Regions from separate parts of the Rathayibacter caricis DSM 15933 genome, predicted to be linked through region 3. Evidence: predicted binding sites of a transcription regulator. Region 3 holds the regulator's gene; each other region holds the start of a gene.

Region 1 (6,300 bases), 350 kb from region 3:
GAGGGCAGGTGACCCGGTCCGCCGGTGCCGGGCAGGCCCGGTCCGGAGGTCGGCGACGACGTCGGCGCGGGGCCGGCGGTCGGTCCGGCGGTCGGAGACGCGGTCGGCTCCGGTGCACCGGTCGGCGCGGGCGTCGCGGTCGGCTCCGCGGTCGGGGTCGCGGTCGGCTCGGCCGTGGGCGTCGCGGTCGGCTGCGGTCCGGGCGAGACGTCCTCAGTCACGTCGACGCTCACGAGCGTCGCGAGTCCCGAGTCCGCATAGGCGATGCGCCCGAGGTACTGCGCGGGGCCCGCCAGGTCCGACCATGAGACCGAGTACGACGTGGGCTCGCCGAGCACGGCGTCCACGGTCTCGGGCTCGGTCGTGAGCGAGCCGAGGCCGCCCTCCTCGGTGACGACGAAGCTGCGCAGGTCGAAGGCGACGGTGTCGTCGGATCCGACCGCGTAGATGTCGGCGGTCACCCGGTAGGTGCCTGCGTCCGGCGAGTCGAGGTCGACCCGCTCGTCGGCCGAGGCGGTGGCCGAGACGGCCTCGCCCACAGGCTCCCCGTCGGCGTCCAGCAGCTCGACGTACAGGTCCAGGTCGGACGTGTCGTCGATCGCGTCGAGGTCGAAGCGCGCGAAGGTCGCACCCTCGGGCACCTCGACGCTCGTCACGAACGTCTCCCCCGCGGGCAGGACGCCCGAGTGGCCGTCCTCGGCCGACTCGTCCTCGGCCAGCACTCCCCGGGCGAGCCCGCTCGGTGAGAGCGGCAGCGCGCCGTCGATGCCGGGCGTGATCGTGGCGGTCGTGGATCCGGTCGAACCGGAGCCGGAGACCTCGAAGGGCGCGTCGAGCAGCACCGGGCGCACGGCCACGGGGCTGCGCACCTCGTGCTCGGCGCTCGTCCAGGTGAGGTAGCCCGTCGCGAACTCGGCGAGCCCGGCGTCCTCGGTCGTGAAGGTGACCGTGTACTCGGCGCTCTCGCCCGCCGCCCCGAAAGTCAGGGTCTGGGGCGAGACGACGGCATCGATCCCGGGCACGTCGATCGAGGCGGTGTACACGCCGGGACCGGTCGCGGTGACCGTGCGCGTGACCGTCTGCGTGCCCGCGAGCGAGCCGATGGCGATCGAAGGCTGGTTCAGGTCGGACGGGTCGATGGCGTCGACCGCGAAGTCGGGGTCGAACACGTAGCCCGCGCCCTTGAGGAACGCGATCCAGTCGGTCGGGCCGCTCTCGTAGAGCAGTCCCGGGTCCAGGAAGGCGGTCGGGTCGACGTGTCCGGCGCCCTGCGCGAAGACGTCGGTGGAGGGGTTCCCCGCCTGGTCGACGCTGTCGTACGCGGTCGTCATCATGGCCGACTTCACGGCCGACGGGGAGGCGGTCGGAGAGACGCCGAGGATCAGCGCCGCGAGGCCCGCCACGTGCGGCGAGGACATCGAGGTCCCCGACTCGAACGCGAAGGCCGGGTCGTCGCCCTCCTCGTTGAAGGAGTCGGCGAGGATCGCGACTCCGGGAGCCGTGAGGTCGGGCTTGAGCACGTCGGTTCCGTCGGCCTCGGCCGGGCCGCGCGACGAGAAGCCGGCGACCTGCGGGACGGGGATCTCGGCGCCCGTGAGGTTGCCCTCGCTGAGCTCGACGGTCGCGCCGTCGGTGGAGGCGTACTCGGTGATCGCCTCGTAGGCCTGGGAGTCGATCTGGATGGTCGGGACCGAGTGGTCGTCGACGTGCAGCGCGTTGGGGGTCGGGTTCAGCAGCAGCATGCCGACGCCGCCGGCCCGCTCGACCTCGGCCGACTTGGAGACGCGCGCGGTGGTGCCCGCGGTGCAGGCCACGACGGCGCCCTTCACCTTGTCCGGGTCCAGCGTGCCGGGCGCGCAGATCTCGGGCATCTCGGTGCCCGAGCGCGCGACGTCGGCGCTGTTCACCAGCGGAGCCTCCAGGTCCTCGTGGACCGAGATGGAGCCGCCGACGAACGCCTGGCCGTCACCCAGGGTGGCGGTCGCCGTGTACGACGGGATCGAGGACGCGGCGACCGTGGTGTACCACGGCGAGGCGTGGTCGAGGGTCGAGGCGTCGGGGCCCGAGTTGCCCGCGGAGGCCGCCACGAAGACGCCCGCCGCCGCGGCGTTCAGGAACGCCTCGTCGTAGAGGGTCAGCGTGGAGGTCGCGGAGCCGCCGCCGATCGAGAAGTTGATCACGTCGACGCCGTCCGTCACGGCCGCCTCGATCGCACCGAGGATGCCGGGGCCGGAGCAGAAGTCGTCGTCGTCCGTGCCCTCGACGTCGCCGTTCCAGCAGACCTTGTAGGCCGCGACCTTCGCCGCCGGGGCGACACCCGAGATGGTGCCGTAGTCGTAGCCGTCGACGCTCGCCTCGACGTCGGCATTGCCGGCGGCGGTGCTCGCGGTGTGCGAGCCGTGCCCGTCGGCGTCGCGGGGCGAGAGGAACTCGGGGTTGTCGTCCGAGCCGACCTTCTCGGAGTCGCCGAGGAACCAGCGCGCGCCGATCAGCTTCTGGCTGCACTCGTCGCCGTCCCACTGCTGGGAGGAGTCGGAGCCGGTCTCGCACGCTCCGACGAACTCGCCGCCGTCGGACTTGCGGTAGGTGATGGTCTCGCCGTCCGTGTACGGCGCGGCTCCCGGCGACGTGGCCAGGGGCGGACCGTCGAACGAGGGGTTCTCGGGCGCGATGCCGGAGTCGATGACACCGACGACGATGCCCGCTCCCGCGGCGTCGACGCCGCCGACCGCGTTCCAGACGCCGCCCTCGCCCTCGAGGCCGAGGAAGTCGGTCGAGCGCTGCTGCCCGGTGTCGGGCACGGGAGTGCCGGCGCCCGGCTCCGCCGTGACCAGCGGAGCGGTCTGAGCGGCACCGCGGGCCCGGTCGAGGGTGAGGTCCTCGATCTCGCGCACCTGCGCGACGTCCTTGCGGTTCGCGAGCACGCTCGCCTGCGCGCCGGTGAGGGTGGCCGAGAAGCCGTTGAGGGCCACCGTGTAGTGGTAGCCGATCCGCGCGTCGACCGCGGCGGCGACGGCGTCCTGGCGCTTCTCCAGGTGCTCGGCGTAGTCCTCCACCGGAGCGGAGCGCGCCTGCAGCTGCGCGCCGGCGTCCGGTGCGGTGCGGGCGAAGCGGGCGTCGGTGCCCTCGTAGGTCGCGGCGGACGGCTCGACGAGGGTGACGACGTAGTCGCCGTCGTCGAAGCTCTGCAGCGACGAGAGGCCGCCGACGAGGGAGGCGCTCCCGATCACGGGGGCGGCGCTGGCGCCCGTGGCGGCGAAGGCGGCGGAGGCGGCGACACCGAGGACGGCGAGACCCGCGAGGATCCGCCTCTCCGCGCGTCGGACTCTCGGTGGGTGGAAGGGCTGGATCGGCAAACGAAGTCCTCTACTCGCAGTCGCTGGGAACCGGATCGGTTCCCGCATAGAAACGACCCTACGAACTCGATTGCCGGGCTCTGTTACGAACAGGTAACGAAGTACCTGAAAGGGTGACGCCTCCCGTTGGCACTCTCCGGGGTCGAGTGCTATATTCGAGGCAGTTGAGTCGAGTCGGCTCAACTTGAGACTCATCCGTTGCCAGACCGAATGGAGTGATTCCCATGGCCGTCACCTACGACCCCGTCCGCGAGCTCGACCGCTTCGCCTCCGCCCTCTTCGGCTCGGGCCAGGGCCCCCGCCGCATGCCGATCGACCTGTACCGCGACGGTGACCACTACGTGCTCACCGCCGACCTGCCGGGCATCGACCCCGGCTCCGTCGATGTGGACGTCGACGGGCAGCTGCTCACGATCCGCGCCCAGCGCACCGTCGCGAGCGGGGACGGAGTCACCTGGATCACCCGGGAGCGCCAGTCGGCCACCTTCGTGCGCCAGCTGAGCCTGGGCCAGGGCGTCGACACCGAGCGCATCTCGGCGTCGTACGACAACGGCGTGCTGTCGGTCACGATCCCCGTGTCCGAGAAGGCGCGCTCCCGCAAGATCGAGGTCGTCTCGACCTCGCACCCCGAGCAGGTGCAGCTGAGCGAGGCGCACTCGGAGTAGCTCGGACCCTCCGGCGGGGCGGCGCGCGCGAGCGGCCGCCCCGCCGTCGCGTGCGGCCACACCGCCGTACGCTGGCAGCATGCGCGCCACGACTCCCGACGCCGCCGTCGGACTCCTGCTCCCCCGCGACCTCCCCGCCTCGCAGGTCCTCCCCTACGCCCGCCGCGCCGAGGCCGCGGGCTTCGACGAGCTCTGGGTCGTCGAGGACCTCGGCTTCCGCGGCGGCATCGCCCAGGCCGCGGCCGTCCTCGCCGCGACCGAGCGGATCGTCGTGGGCATCGGCATCCTGCCCGCCGCCGCCCGCGCCGCCGCGTTCACCGCCATGGAGCTGGGCACGCTTGCCGAGCTGTTCCCCGGCCGCGTGCACGCCGGCATCGGTCACGGCATGCCGCACTGGATGCGCGGCCTGCGCATCTGGCCGGCCAGCCCCCTCACGCTCCTCGAGGAGCAGTTCGACGCCGTCCGCTCCCTGCTCTCGGGCGAGGAGACGACGCGCGACGGCCGCTACGTCGCGGTCGACTCGCTCCGCCTCGAGACCCCGCCGACGGTGCTCCCGCCGCTGCTCGCCGGCGTCCGCGGACCCCGCTCGCTCGAGCTGGCCGGCCGCATCGCCGACGGCGTCGTGCTCGCCGAGCCGGTGACTCCGGAGTACCTCGCCACCGCGCGCGGGCACCTCGGCACGGCCGGCCGCGTGGTCGCCTACAACGTGGCCGCGGTCGACGACGACGCCTCGGCGGCGCGCGACCTCGTCCGCCCCGGCCTCGAGTGGATCGGCGAGCCGGACTGGGCGCCGCACATCGACCCGCTGCCCTTCGCGGCCGAGTTCCGCGCCCTGCGCGAGCGGAGCGCCGATCGCGCCGCCTTCGTCCGCGACCTGCCCGACGAGTGGGTCGACCAGCTGGCGGTCGTCGGCACCCCCTCGGCTGCCCGTGCACGGATCGCGCAGCTCCACGACGCCGGCGCCGCGAGCGTCGTGCTCATGCCCTCGGGGCCGGACGCGATGGCGGCTCTGGATCGGCTCGCCCGCGTGCTCTGAGCACCTCCGGACCCCGGGAACGCGGTCGGCCCGCGGGATCCGAGGATCCTGCGGGCCGAAGCGTGCTCTGCGAGCCGGAGGCGGGCTACGCCGACATGCGCGCCTTGAGGTTCTCGTCGAGCGTCGCGAGGAACTCCTCCGTCGTCTGCCAGCCCTGGTCGGGGCCGACGAGCAGCGCGAGGTCCTTCGTCATCTTGCCGGACTCGACCGTCTTGATGACGACGTCCTCGAGCGCGAGCGAGAAGTCGATGAGCTCCTGGTTGCCGTCGAGCTTGCCGCGGTGCGCGAGGCCGCGCGTCCAGGCGTAGATCGAGGCGATCGGGTTCGTCGAGGTGGGCTTGCCCGCCTGGTGCTGGCGGTAGTGGCGCGTGACCGTGCCGTGCGCCGCCTCGGCCTCGACGACGGAGCCGTCGGGCGTCGAGAGGACCGAGGTCATGAGGCCGAGCGAGCCGAAGCCCTGCGCCACGGTGTCGGACTGCACGTCGCCGTCGTAGTTCTTGCAGGCCCAGACGTAGCCGCCTTCCCACTTCATGGCCGAGGCGACCATATCGTCGATGAGGCGGTGCTCGTAGGTCAGACCGGCGGCGTCGAAGCGCTCCTTGAACTCGGTCTGGAAGATCTCCTCGAAGATGTCCTTGAAGCGGCCGTCGTAGGCCTTCAGGATCGTGTTCTTCGTCGAGAGGTAGACCGGGTAGTTGCGGGTCAGCCCGTAGTTGAGCGACGAGCGCGCGAAGTCGCGGATCGACGCGTCCTGGTTGTACTGGACCTGCGCGATGCCGTCGTCGGGCGCCTTGTAGACCTCGAACTTCATCGGCTCGGAGCCGTCCTCGGGGGTGAACTCGACGGTGAGCGTGCCCTTCCCCTTGAAGACGAAGTCCGTGGCGCGGTACTGGTCGCCGAAGGCGTGGCGGCCGATGATGATCGGCTTGTTCCAGCCCGGCACGAGGCGCGGGATGTTCGAGATGATGATCGGCTCGCGGAAGATCACGCCGCCGAGGATGTTGCGGATCGTGCCGTTGGGCGACTTCCACATCTTCTTCAGGCCGAACTCCTCGACCCGCGCCTCGTCGGGCGTGATGGTCGCGCACTTGACGCCCACGCCGTGCTTCTGGATGGCGTGCGCCGCGTCGATCGTGACCTGGTCGTCGGTCGCGTCGCGGTGCTCCATGCCGAGGTCGTAGTACTCGAGGTTCACGTCGAGGTACGGGTGGATGAGGGTGTCCTTGATCTTCTGCCAGATGAT
Region 2 (6,300 bases), 2.1 Mb from region 3:
AGCCCGCCACCTCGTCGCCGTCGTAGGCGAGCACGCCCGGCGGGGGATCCTGCGCCACCAGTTCGCGCATCCGTTCGCCCCGCGCAGGACCGCGGAGTGAGGTGTTCTCGGTGGAGGAGCGCAGCCGGTAGCTCAGGCACCAGCACACGCTCGCATCCGCTCGCTTCGGCCCGTTCATCGTCGCGACGTCGTCGAAGACGGACGCCGGGCGCACCTCGATCGTCATGACGGCACCCTGCCACCGGGATGGGGGACGAGCAAGCGTCCGGATTGACCACTCCGTCGCATGAATCGCACCAGCACCCGCTGTTGGACGCCACTCAGCCGCCCCCCCTACCGTGGGGGAGTACCCGACGAAGGAGTCCCCCTTGAAGCACGTCCCCCTCGGTGCCTCCGGCATCGAATCCCCGAACGTCGTCCTCGGCCTCATGCGCATCCCCGACATGATCGACGACGCCATCCGCGATCTCGTGCGCACCGCGCGCGACTCCGGCATCGACTTCTTCGACCACGCCGACGTCTACGGCAACGCCGTGCACCACTGCGAGGAGCGCTTCGCCGAGGCGATGCAGCTCACCCCGTCCCAGCGCGACGAGATCGTGCTGCAGACCAAGTGCGGCATCGTCGGCGACGGCCCGTACTTCGACTTCTCCTACGAGCACATCGTCGAGTCCGTCGAGGGGTCGCTGAAGGCTCTTCGGACCGACCGCATCGACGTGCTGCTCCTGCACCGCCCCGACGCGCTCGTCGAGCCGGACGAGGTCGCCCGCGCCTTCGACGAGCTGCACGCCGCCGGCAAGGTGACGCACTTCGGCGTCTCGAACCACACGCCGTTCCAGATCGAGTTGCTGAAGAAGTCGCTGAACCAGCCGATCGTGGCGAACCAGCTGCAGCTCTCGGTCACGCACGCTCCGCTGATCGCGCAGGGAGTCGCGTCGAACATGGCGGCGCTCGACCAGTCGATCATGCGCGACGGCGGCATCGTCGACTACTGCCGTCTCAACGACATCACCGTGCAGGCGTGGTCGCCGTTCCAGGCGGGCTTCTTCACCGGCGTCTTCCTCGACAACCCCGCGTACACGGAGCTCAACGCCGTGATCGACCGCCTCGCCGCGCAGTACGACGTGCCCGCGATCGCGATCGCGACCGCATGGATCACGTGCCACCCCGCGAACATGCAGGTCGTGCTCGGCACCACCAACGAGCAGCGCGTGCACGACGCGGCACTCGGCTCCGACATCCCCCTGACCCGGGCCGAGTGGTACGAGATGTTCCGCGCCGCCGGCTACACGGTCCCCTAGAGCTCCCACCCCGGAGGAAAGGCGCGTCGGCGCACAGAGAGGGCACGACTCCGGTCGTGCCCTCTCGCTCGTCCGGGAGGCGTCAGATGCGCAGGCGAACGGTGACGGCGGAGTCGACCTCGACGCCTTCCGCCCGGCGCGCCGCGGTCTTGAGCGGCACCAGGTAGCCGCCGTCCTTCGGCCAAAGCGACGTGCTCCAAGTGCTCGAGCCGAGCACGACCGTCGCGGGGATCATTCCCCAGCCGTAGGACACGTGCGCTGCGGCGTCCGCGATCGCCGGGACGTGCTCCTCCGGAACCCGCACGAAGTGCCAGGGCGCCGGCCCTCGCCAGAAGACGACGACGGCGGCGAACTCGATCTCCACGTGCTCAGCACCCGCGGCTGTCAATCACCGAGTCGGCTCTCGCCCCGCTTCGAGCGGGCGAGATCGGCGACGGATGGGAAATCCGTCGCCACCGTGAGCCAGAGTCGGTCGCGATCCACGACGTCGTAGTGGTGGACGATGAAGTCCCGGTTTTTCGCGGCGATCGACCACAGTGCTTCCGAGAAGCGCTGCGGATCGTCGTGCGCGAGCCGCTTCGCGAGGTCGCCGATCCGATTCGCGAGCGCCTCGAACGCCAGAGGGAGTGCGGGGTCCGCGTCGAAGGCGTCCCGCCCGCGATCGACGAGGGCCTGGGCTCTCGCGCAGTCCTCGACGATCAGGTCGAGCCAGCGTGCCGATCGGTCCGTCACAGAGGCACCGCATCGCGGAGCACGGCGTCGTCTCGTCCTCGACGCAGACCTGACCGGAAGACGGCGTCGACGGAGCGACCGAGAAGCGCTTCCGCGCCGAGAGCGAAGGCCGCGAGGGAGAAGTAGCTCGTGCCGGGTTCGGCGTCGACGATCAGGTCGATGTCGCTGCCGCTCGTCGATGTGCCGCGCGCGACCGAACCGAAGACGGCGACCGAGGTGATCCCGGAGCGAGACGCCAGGTCGAGCAGTTCCTCGCGGTGCGCTCGCAGCTCCTGCAGCGACGGAGCCGTCGGTCTCGCGCGCTCCTGCGCACGCACCTCTCCTCCGTCACTGCTCATGACTCGACGGTACCGAGGGCGGGGGGAGCTGTACAGCGAAGACCCGGGAATAGGATCCGCCCCTCCGCGTTGAACTTGAGTGCAAGTGACTCAACTCTTCAGGAGGACTGGTGCCCGACAACTTCAACGAGGCCGGAGCGAGCTCGTTCGACGACTTCCTCGCCCGCTACCTCGACGGTGAGCGCGCCCGCGCGGCGCGGTCCATCGACCTCAGCCGATTCCTCACCGCCCGTACCCAGAGCATCCTGCAGTCCGCAGGACGCTTCGCCCTCGAGCGCGGCCAGACCGAGCTCGACGCGCTGCACGTGCTGCGCGTCCTCGTCGACGACGAGGCCGTCGCGCAGGCCGTCCGGCGCATCGGCGTCGACCCCGGCGCGATCGCGACCGCGACGGAGGCGCGCCTGCCGCAGGCCGCCGAAGGGCAGGCGTCGCCGAACGCCGCCACCATCACGCCCAGCGCCCAGCGGGCGCTGTTCCACAGCTACCAGGTCGCCCGCTCGAGCGGATCGACCTACATCGACCCCGAGCACCTCTTCTTCGCGCTCGTGCTCGGTCAGGACGCGCCCGCCGGGCAGGTCCTGGCGCGTGCCGGCGTGACGGCGGAGGCGCTCACCCAGGGACTGCGCGAGACCGTCACCACCGGTCCGGAGCAGCAGCAGGAGACCGGCACGCCTGCCTCCGAGACGCCGATGCTCGACACGTACGGCACCGACCTCACGCAGCTCGCCCGCGACGGGAAGCTCGACCCGGTGATCGGCCGCGCCGACGAGATCGAGCAGACCATCGAGATCCTCAGCCGGCGCACCAAGAACAACCCGGTGCTCGTCGGGGAGGCCGGCGTCGGCAAGACCGCGATCGTCGAGTGCCTGGCCCGCGCGATCGTGGCGGGCGAGGTCCCGGAGCAGCTGCGCGACAAGCGCGTCGTCTCCCTCGACCTCCCCGGCATGCTCGCCGGCACCCGCTACCGCGGCGACTTCGAGGAGCGCCTGACGAAGACGATGGACGAGATCGCGGCCCGCTCGGGCGAGCTGATCGTCTTCATCGACGAGGTGCACACCGTCGTCGGCGCCGGTGGTGCCGGCGAGGGCGGCATGGACGCGGGCAACATCCTCAAGCCCCGGCTGGCCCGCGGCGAGCTGCACCTGGTGGGAGCGACCACACTCAAGGAGTACCGCACGATCGAGAAGGACCCGGCGCTCGAGCGCCGCTTCCAGCCCGTCCGCGTGGGCGAGCCGTCTGTGGAGGACGCGATCGCGATCCTGCACGGACTGCGTCAGGCCTACGAGGAGCACCACCGCGTGAGCTTCACCGACGACGCCCTGCGCGCCGCCGTGGAGCTGTCGGACCGCTACCTGCCGGACCGCGTGCTGCCCGACAAGGCGATCGACCTGATCGACCAGGCCGGTGCGCGCCTCCGCCTCTCGCTGGGCGCCGGAGTCGACACCGCGGCCCTGCTCGAGCGCCTCGCGGTGCTCGAGGGCGACAAGAACGCGGCCGTCTCGGCCGAGCACTACGAGGAGGCGTCGCGACTGCGCGACGAGATCTCCTCGGTGCAGGCACAGCTCGACGCCGCGACCTCGACCGGACGCGCGACGACCGGGGCCGAGGTGGGCGAGACGGAGATCGCGGCCGTCGTGGCCCGCGCCACGGGCATCCCCGTGTCGCGCCTGACGGAGGGGGAGCGCGAGCGGCTCGCGCACCTCGAGGACGAGCTGCACCGGCGCGTCATCGGCCAGGACGACGCGGTGACCGCGGTCGCGCGCGCCGTCCGCCGCAGCCGGACCGGCCTCGGCGACGCCTCGCGTCCCGTCGGCTCGTTCCTGTTCCTCGGTCCGACGGGCGTCGGCAAGACCGAGCTGGCGCGCACGCTGGCCGGCTCGCTCTTCGCCGACGAGCAGTCCGTGATCCGCTTCGACATGAGCGAGTTCGGCGAGCGGCACACCGTCTCGCGGCTGGTCGGCGCCCCTCCCGGGTACGTCGGCTACGACGAGGCCGGCCAGCTCACCGAGCGCGTGCGGCGGAACCCCTACTCCGTCGTGCTGTTCGACGAGATCGAGAAGGCGCACCCCGACGTGTTCAACCTGCTCCTGCAGGTGCTCGACGACGGGCGTCTGACCGACGGTCAGGGCCGCACGGTCGACTTCCGCAACACGGTGATCATCATGACCTCGAACCTGGGGTCGGAGTTCCTGGCCTCGCGTTCCGGCGCGCTCGGCTTCGTCGCGCAGAGCGACGCGTCGGCCGAGGGCTTCGCCTCGGGGAAGGACCTGCGCGACCGCGTCATGGGCCGGCTCCGCGAGGCGATGCGGCCCGAGTTCCTCAACCGCATCGACGAGATCGTGCTGTTCCGCAAGCTCGGTCGCGAGCAGCTCCGCGAGATCGTGGGCATCGTGCTCGACGCGACGCGGGCCCGTCTCGCGCCGCGCGAGGTGTCGCTCGAGGTCACGGAGTCGGCGATCGACTGGCTCGCGGAGCACGGCTACGAGCCGCAGTACGGAGCCCGTCCGCTCCGCCGCCTCGTGCAGCGCTCGGTCGACGATCGCATCGCCGACCTGTTCGTGAGCGGTGACGTGACCGACGGAGGCGCGGTGCACGTCGACGCGGTCGGCGGCGAGCTGGTCGTGACGTCCTCGTCGCGGATGCCGCTGGCGGCCTAGCCCGCCACCCGCCGACGCCCCGGCTCCCTCACCTCGGGAGCCGGGGCGTCGTGGTGTGCGCCGGGCCGCTTGCGCGGGCCCGCTCCGGCGGATAGACACGGGAGAGCACGAGAACCGGAGGCCCGATGTCGAACCCGCGCTACTACGACCCGGTCGGTCGCGCGATCCGCGCCCTGCTCTGGATCTCGCTCGTCTGCTTCGGGCTCGCCGTCGGCTTCTTCGCGCTCGACGTCGTCACTCCGGGGTCGATGACCGACGCGGCACGGCCCTACGCCGAGGCGAGCGGGGCGCTGGCGTGCTTCGGCATCGCGGCGCTCATCGTGCACTTCGCGGTGGTCGCGATCGTCGGGGCGATCCGGGGGCGCGGGCAGTAGTTCTGCGCCCCCGAGAGGGTCTCAGCGCCTGGGAGTCACCCCGTCAGGGGCACTTCTTCGCGGTGATCGAGACCTTCAGGGCTGCGTCCGGGGCGACGGAGGAGCCGCCCGCCGGCTCCTGACCGGTCACCTTCCCGGTGTCCGGCGCATCGCCGGCCTCGGTGCAGGACAGCGTGATCTGCGTGAATCCGGCGGCCCCGAAAGCGGCCTTCGCCGCCTCCAGGTCCTGACCCGTCACGTCCGGCACCGTCTTCTGGTTCCCGCTGCTGGTGAACACCGTGATGCCGGTGCCCGCCTGAGCCGAGCCCGACGGGTCCTGGCGCGTCACGGTGCCGACCGGGGCGTCGGACGCCTCGGTGCCGCCCTCGATGAGGGGGAAGCCCGCCGCGGACAGCTTGGCCTTCGCATCCGCGAGGGCGAGCCCCGTCACATCGGGGATCTCGACCCGCGGCACGACCTGGAGCGAGCCGTTCGCCTTCGGGAAGGCCGCTCCGCCGTACTCGGCGTTCGCGGCCGCCATCACGACCGGCCAGATGCGGTGACGGGCGGTCGCCGCGGACCCGGAGTCGAAGTTGAACTGACGGAGGCGCAGGTTCGCGGTGCCCTTCACGTTGAAGACGCCGACGACGGTCGCGACCCGGGTGCTCGCTCCGCTCATCCAGGTGGCGGCGGCGCTGTCGGTCGTTCCGGTCTTGCCGATCAGCGGGATGCTGTCGCGGGTGCGCGACGCGGTCGCCGTTCCGCCCGCGGTGAAGGTCGACTGCAGGGCGACGGCGGCGGTGGCCGCGACGTTCGCGTCGATCGACTGGCGGCAGTTGGCCGGCGGGACCGGCTGCTCCACCCCGGCGGTGTCGGTGATGCGGTCGATCGCGATCGGGTCGCAGGTGATGCCGCCCGA
Region 3 (6,300 bases):
CCGGAGCCGACTAGCGCCTGAGAACGGCGGAGGTCAACCGTTCACGCCACGTCCATCCGTTTCGAAGAGCGGTCGCCTAGCGTGGCTGCGATGGCTGCACAGGTGACGACCGGACGACCAGGCGCGGTCGAGGCGTCGGAGCGGACCTCCCGCGTCCCGCTCCGAGCCCGCCGACTCGCGCAGCACGCGTCGCGCGTCGCCCCGCTGGCGATGGGCACGGTCGCCTCCAGCGCGATCCTGGTCGGCTCGCTCGGCGTCGGGTACCTGCCCGGCGACTCGCCGATCCGGCAGTGGCCCCTCATCGCGACCCTGCGCTCGACCGCCTCCCTCACCGAGATCTGCGCCATCGCCGTGCTCGGCGGCGGACTGCTCCTGCTGCTCGCGTGGCTGCGGCTCCGCTCGACGGCGCGGAGCGGGGACCCGCGCGCGCTGCGCACGATCCTCGTCGCGGCGCTCTCGTGGTGCGCGCCCCTGCTGATCGCCGTCCCCCTGTTCAGCCGCGACATGTTCTCGTACGTGGCGCAGGGGCGGCTGATGGTCCAGGGGATCGATCCCTACTCGAACGGCGTCGCGACACTGCCCGGCTGGTTCATCCTCGGCGTCGATCCCGTCTGGGCCGATTCGCCGACCCCTTACGGCCCCCTGTACCTCCTGGCAGAGAGGACCGTGGTCCAGCTGGCCGGCTGGTCCTCCCCCGAGCTCTCGGTCGCCATGCTGCGGGCCGTGTCGGTGGCCGGAGTCGTCGTCATGGCCGTCTACGCGCTGCGGCTGGCCCGGTTGCGCGGCCTCTCCGTCCCGCTGACCGCGTGGACCGTCGTCGCGAATCCGCTCACGCTCGTCCTCTTCGTCGTCGCCGGGCACAACGACTCGGTGATGCTGGCGCTGATCCTCGCGTCGCTGTTCTATGCGAGCACCGACCGTAGAGTGCTCGCCGTCGTGCTGATGGGCGCGGCGATCGCGGTGAAGCCGGTCGCCGTGATCGCCCTGCCGGTGGTCGCGCTGCTCTGGCTGCGGCGCGACGCGAGCCTGCGGGAGCGGGTGCGCGCCTGGCTCTGGACGGGTCTCGGCGCCCTCGGGCTCGTCGTGGCGGCGGGCTTCGCCGTCGGAGTCGGAGTGGGCTGGGTCGCGGCGATGATCGTTCCCGGCACGATCATGCACTGGTACGCGCCGATGTCGCTCGTCTCGATCCTCGTCTCGACCTCCGTCGAGCTGACGGGGCACGACCCCGCCGCGGCCGTCACCCTCGTGAAGCTGCTGGTGCTCACGCTCGCCGGAGTCGTCGCGGGGTGGCTGATGCTGACGCGCCGCTCGATCGATCCGGTGGCGCGGCTCGCGACCGCCCTGCTGGCGTTCGTGACCGCGTCCTCGGCGATCCACCCGTGGTACGCCCTCTGGATCCTGCCCGTCGCCGCGCTCGCGCGCCCGTGGAGGACGGTCCACGTGCACCTCGCGGTATACGCGACGATCTTCCTGATGTGCGTGACCCTCGCCGAGCCCGTCGAGGGCAACGGCGGGATCCTCGACCAGCTGCCCGGCAGGGTGGCCACGATCGCGGCCATGGCCGTCGTGGGCCTCTACGTGCTGCTCGGCTACACCGACGCCGAGCGCGTCGAGGTGCGCGGGCTCGTGCGCGGTCTGCCGCTGGGCGGCGAGATGCTCGCGCGCGGCTCCGATCTGCTGCAGCGGGCGACGAGGGGCCGCGTCGGCTCGCGGCTCGACCGGCGGTACGTGAGCGCTCGGGCGCGCGACTGACGCCCTCGCGCGACCGGCGCTAGGCGCCCGACTCGTCGCTCCGGCGCCGGCGGCGCTCGATCGCGGCCTGCGCCGCGACAGCGGCGGCCTCGGGATCGCCGGAGCCGAGCACGCTCGAGAGCGAGGACAGCCAGCGGGCGTCGTCGCGGCTGCCCTGCAGCGCGTTCGAGAAGAGCGGCAGCTCGGTGCGGGTGGCGTGGATCGCGTAGGACTCGCGGCTGTAGCCGTTGTCCGGGACCACGGGGGCGCGCCGATCGGCGGATCGCGCGTCGTCCTGGGGGTCGGCCTCGCGCCCGGACCGCCTCTCGACGGTGTCGTCTCGCTGGTTGTCCTCGACCACGGGTCCTCCTCGTCTCACCGCGACCGCGGCGAGCGGGCGGGCGACCCGGCGACGGTGCCGGGCGCGACGGTCAGAGTACCCCGATCACAGGCCGTCCGGCTCGTCGTCGTCCGGTGCCGCCTCGTCGCGCGGGCGAGGAACCGGGCGCCACACGACGACCTCGGTGCGACGCTGCGCGCGCGTGCCGTGACGCAGGGTCACCACGTCGCCCTCGAGTCCCGCCGCGAAGACGCGGCGCCCCGGCCGGTTGAGGAGCTCGTCGGCCAGGGCCGACTCGAGTTCGCGCACCCGCTGGGACAGCGACTGCACCTGGTTCTCGAGCTGGAGGATCCTCGCGATGCCCTCGAGGGAGACCCCCTCGGAGGACAGCCGTGCGACCTCGCGCAGCTGGACGACGTCGCGCATGGAGTAGCGGCGCGACTTGCCCGCGGTGCGGGTCGGCCGGACGAGTCCGAGCCGGTCGTACTGCCGGAGGGTCTGCGGGTGCATGCCGGCGAGGTCGGCGGCGACCGCGATCGCGAACACGGGGGTGTTCTCGTCCACCACCGCCTCCTCTCCGGCCTCTCGGCCCGTCGCACTCGTGCGCTCTAGTAGCGGGCCTTCTCCAGGAGGTCCTCGCGGGGGTTCTCGGCGGGCTCGGCGGCCGCGTAGGCCTCGAGCGCGGCCTTGGCCGCGGCCGACAGGTGATCGGGGACCGCCACCTGGACGATGGCCAGCAGATCGCCGGTGCCCTTGCCCGTCTCGACGCCGCGCCCCTTGACGCGCAGCACGCGTCCGCTGGGCGTTCCGGGAGCGACCCGCAGCTTGACGGGCTCTCCCCCGAGGGTCGGCACCTCGATCGTCGCGCCGAACACGGCCTCGACGAAGGTGACCGGGACGTTCACGCGGAGGTTCAGTCCGTCGCGCTCGAAGACGGGGTGCTTGCGGACGGCGACGGTGAGCACCAGATCGCCGGGCTCGCCTCCGTCGGGGCTCGGCCGCCCCTTGCCGCGGACGCGGATCTTCTGCTGGTCGGCCACTCCGGCCGGGATGCGGACCGAGAGCGGTCGCCCCTCGCCGGTCTGCAGCTGCACGGTGTCGCCGCGGGTCGCGGTGAGGAAGTCGATGGTGGTGCTGGCCGTGAGGTCGGCGCCCTTCTGCGGGCCGCCGAAGCCGCGGTACCCGCCGCTGGGCTGGCCGAAGCGGCCGCCGGCGCCGCCGAACATCCCGCCGAGGAGGTCCTCGAAGCCGGGAGGCGGGCCCTGCTGGGCACTGTATCCGGAGCGCCCGCCCTGGCCGAAGACGTTGCCGAACACGTCATCGAAGCCGCCGGGCTGTCCGCCCGCGGTGAAGCGCGCTCCGCCGCCCATCGCGCGGATCTGGTCGTACTCCTTGCGCTGATCCGCGTCCGAGAGGACGGTGTACGCCTCGCTGATCTCCTTGAAGCGCGCCTCCGCGCGGGCGTCGCCCGGGTTCGAGTCCGGGTGGAACTGCCGCGCGAGCTTGCGGTAGGTCTTCTTCAGATCCGCCGCGGAGACGTCCTTGGACACGCCGAGGACCTTGTAGAAGTCCTTGTCGAACCAATCCTGGCTGGCCATGTGCCTCTTCCTGTGTCGAGTGCGGCGAGGGACCCCGCTCCCGGATCCGCCGGGAGCGGCGGGAGGAGCGGGGTCCCACGCGGTGGTGCGGAGGGTGTCAGTCGGCGGGGACCGCGACGACCACCTTGGCGGCGCGCAGGAGCGTGCCTCCGAGGTAGTAGCCCGCCTCGACGACGTCCGCGACCGTGGAGGTCTCGGCGCCCGGAGTGGGCTGCTGGAAGATCGCCTCGTGGATGTTCGGGTCGAACAGGTCCCCGACGGCACCGGTCTTCACCAGACCGAGCTTCTCGGTCCCGCCGCGCAGCTTCTGCGCGATGGCGGTGAAGGGGCCGCCCTCGGGCAGGTCGCCGTGCTTCTCGGCGCGGTCGAGGTCGTCGAGCACGGGGAGGATGACCTTCACCGCGTCGCCGATGGCCCGCTCCTTCTCGGCCTGCCGGTTCGACTCCGTGCGCTTGCGGTAGTTCGCGTACTCCGCGGTGACCCGCTGGAGGTCGGCGAGGTGCTCCGCAGCGAGCGTCTCGGCGTCGGACTGGCCCGAGAGGAACGAGAGGTCGGCGTCCGAGAGCGTCGTCTCGACGTCCGGGCCCTCGGCCTCGATCAGACCCTCGGTGTCCTGAGCGGCCTGCGCCGCCTCGGCTCCGGTGGTCGGCTCCTGCTCGGGAGCGCCCTCGGTCGGCTCCTGGTCCTGCTCGCCGGCCGTCACTTGGCGTCCTTCGGCTCGTCGTCGTCGATGACCTCGGCGTCGACGATGTCCTCGTCGTCCTTCTTGTCACCGTCGGCGGGAGCGTCCTGCGGGGCGCTCTGCGCGGCCTGGTCCTGCGAGTAGATCGCCTGGCCGAGCTTGGTCTGCGAGGCGTTGAGGGCGTCGAACGCGGTCTTCACCGCGGCGTCGTCGTCTCCGGCGAGCGCGGTCTTCAGCGCATCGACGTCGCCCTGGACCTCGGACTTGACGTCCTCGGGCAGCTTCTCCTCGTTCTCCTTGATCAGCTTGTCGATCGAGTAGGCGAGGGTCTCGGCGTTGTTGCGGATCTCGGCGGCCTCGCGGCGGGCCTTGTCCTCGGCGGCGTGCTCCTCGGCCTCGCGGACCATGCGCTCGATGTCGTCCTTCGGCAGCGACGAGCCGCCGGTGATCGTCATCGACTGCTCCTTGCCGGTGCCCTTGTCCTTCGCGGACACGTGCACGATGCCGTTGGCGTCGATGTCGAAGGTGACCTCGACCTGCGGGATGCCGCGGGGCGCCGGCGCGATGCCGGTGAGCTCGAAGGTGCCCAGGTTCTTGTTGTCGCGGGTGAACTCGCGCTCGCCCTGGAAGACCTGGATCGCGACGGACGGCTGGTTGTCGTCGGCCGTGGTGAAGGTCTCGCTCCGCTTGGTCGGGATCGCGGTGTTGCGCTCGATGAGCTTGGTCATGATCCCTCCCTTGGTCTCGATGCCCAGCGACAGCGGGGTGACGTCGATGAGGAGGACGTCCTTGCGCTCGCCCTTGAGGACACCGGCCTGCAGGGCGGCGCCGACGGCGACGACCTCGTCCGGGTTGACGCCCTTGTTGGGCTCCTTGCCGCCCGTGAGCTTCTTGACGAGCTCGGCGACGGCCGGCATGCGGGTCGATCCGCCGACGAGGACGACGTGCGCGATGTCCTCGACCTTGACGCCCGCCTCGGCGATGACGTCGGTGAACGGCTTGCGGGTGCGCTCGATGAGGTCGCTGGTGAGCTCCTCGAACTTGGCGCGGGTCAGCGTCTCGTCGAGGTTCGCCGGGCCGTTCTCGGTGAGCGAGAGGTAGGGCAGCTGGATGCTGGTCGAGGTGCTCGAGGAGAGCTCCTTCTTCGCCTGCTCCGCAGCCTCCTTGAGGCGCTGACGGGCGATCTTGTCCTTCGACACGTTGACGCCGGTGGAGTCCTTGAAGCGCTTGACGAGGTGGTCGACGACGCGCTGGTCCCAGTCGTCGCCGCCGAGGCGGTTGTCGCCGGAGGTCGAACGCACCTGGATGGTCGAGAAGTCGTCGTCCTTGCCCACCTCGAGGAGGGACACGTCGAACGTTCCGCCGCCGAGGTCGAAGACCAGGATGAGCTCGTCCTCCTTCCCCTTGTCGAGGCCGTAGGCGAGGGCGGCCGCGGTGGGCTCGTTGATGATGCGGAGGACGTTCAGTCCGGCGATCTCGCCGGCGTCCTTCGTGGCCTGGCGCTCGGCGTCGTTGAAGTAGGCGGGGACCGTGATGACCGCGTCGGTCACCTTGTCGCCCAGGTACTGCTCGGCGTCGCGCTTGAGCTTGCCCAGGATGCGGGCCGAGATCTCCTGCGGCGTGTACTTCTTCTCCTCGACCCCGAAGGTCCAGTCGGTGCCCATGTGGCGCTTGACCGACGCGATGGTGCGGTCGACGTTGGTGACGGCCTGGCGCTTCGCGGTCTCGCCGACGAGCACCTCGCCGTCCTTGGTGAACGCGACGACGGACGGGGTGGTGCGGAAGCCCTCGGCGTTCGCGATGACGGTGGGCTCGCCACCCTCGAGGACGGCCACGACCGAGTTGGTGGTTCCCAGATCGATGCCTACGGCACGGGACATAGCGTGTTTCTCCTTCGCGACCGGCCGGCCGTGAAGGCGGTCGATCAGTTGTCGTGAGTGGTGCTGACG

What was found. Region 3 encodes HspR, which represses chaperone genes until heat shock. Its sites were predicted from a motif close to AAGTTGAGTCNNNNNGACTCAACTT; they were not measured.
Region 1: a site for HspR is predicted at 3,518-3,542, ahead of C1I63_RS09855 (Hsp20/alpha crystallin family protein). Genes of this name have one in related genera too.
Region 2: a site for HspR is predicted at 2,444-2,468, ahead of C1I63_RS17920 (ATP-dependent Clp protease ATP-binding subunit). Genes of this name have one in related genera too.

What each region holds. Positions count from the first base shown of each region.
Region 1 is NZ_PZPL01000001.1:2,122,394-2,128,693, reverse strand. Features, by position in the region: gene C1I63_RS09860 (S8 family serine peptidase) at 1-3,356, opposite strand, end outside; gene C1I63_RS09855 (Hsp20/alpha crystallin family protein) at 3,581-4,021, shown strand; gene C1I63_RS09850 (LLM class flavin-dependent oxidoreductase) at 4,101-5,057, shown strand; gene C1I63_RS09845 (NADP-dependent isocitrate dehydrogenase) at 5,143-6,300, opposite strand, start outside.
Region 2 is NZ_PZPL01000001.1:3,850,877-3,857,176, reverse strand. Features, by position in the region: gene C1I63_RS17945 (GNAT family N-acetyltransferase) at 1-226, opposite strand, end outside; gene C1I63_RS17940 (aldo/keto reductase) at 369-1,301, shown strand; gene C1I63_RS17935 (DUF1905 domain-containing protein) at 1,384-1,665, opposite strand; gene C1I63_RS17930 (HepT-like ribonuclease domain-containing protein) at 1,686-2,033, opposite strand; gene C1I63_RS17925 (nucleotidyltransferase family protein) at 2,030-2,371, opposite strand; gene C1I63_RS17920 (ATP-dependent Clp protease ATP-binding subunit) at 2,482-5,028, shown strand; gene C1I63_RS17915 (hypothetical protein) at 5,154-5,402, shown strand; gene C1I63_RS17910 (transglycosylase domain-containing protein) at 5,446-6,300, opposite strand, start outside.
Region 3 is NZ_PZPL01000001.1:1,770,342-1,776,641, reverse strand. Features, by position in the region: gene C1I63_RS08180 (glyoxalase superfamily protein) at 1-21, shown strand, start outside; gene mptB (polyprenol phosphomannose-dependent alpha 1,6 mannosyltransferase MptB) at 91-1,752, shown strand; gene C1I63_RS08170 (hypothetical protein) at 1,772-2,092, opposite strand; gene C1I63_RS08165 (heat shock protein transcriptional repressor HspR) at 2,177-2,635, opposite strand; gene C1I63_RS08160 (DnaJ C-terminal domain-containing protein) at 2,680-3,669, opposite strand; gene C1I63_RS08155 (nucleotide exchange factor GrpE) at 3,767-4,372, opposite strand; gene dnaK (molecular chaperone DnaK) at 4,369-6,231, opposite strand.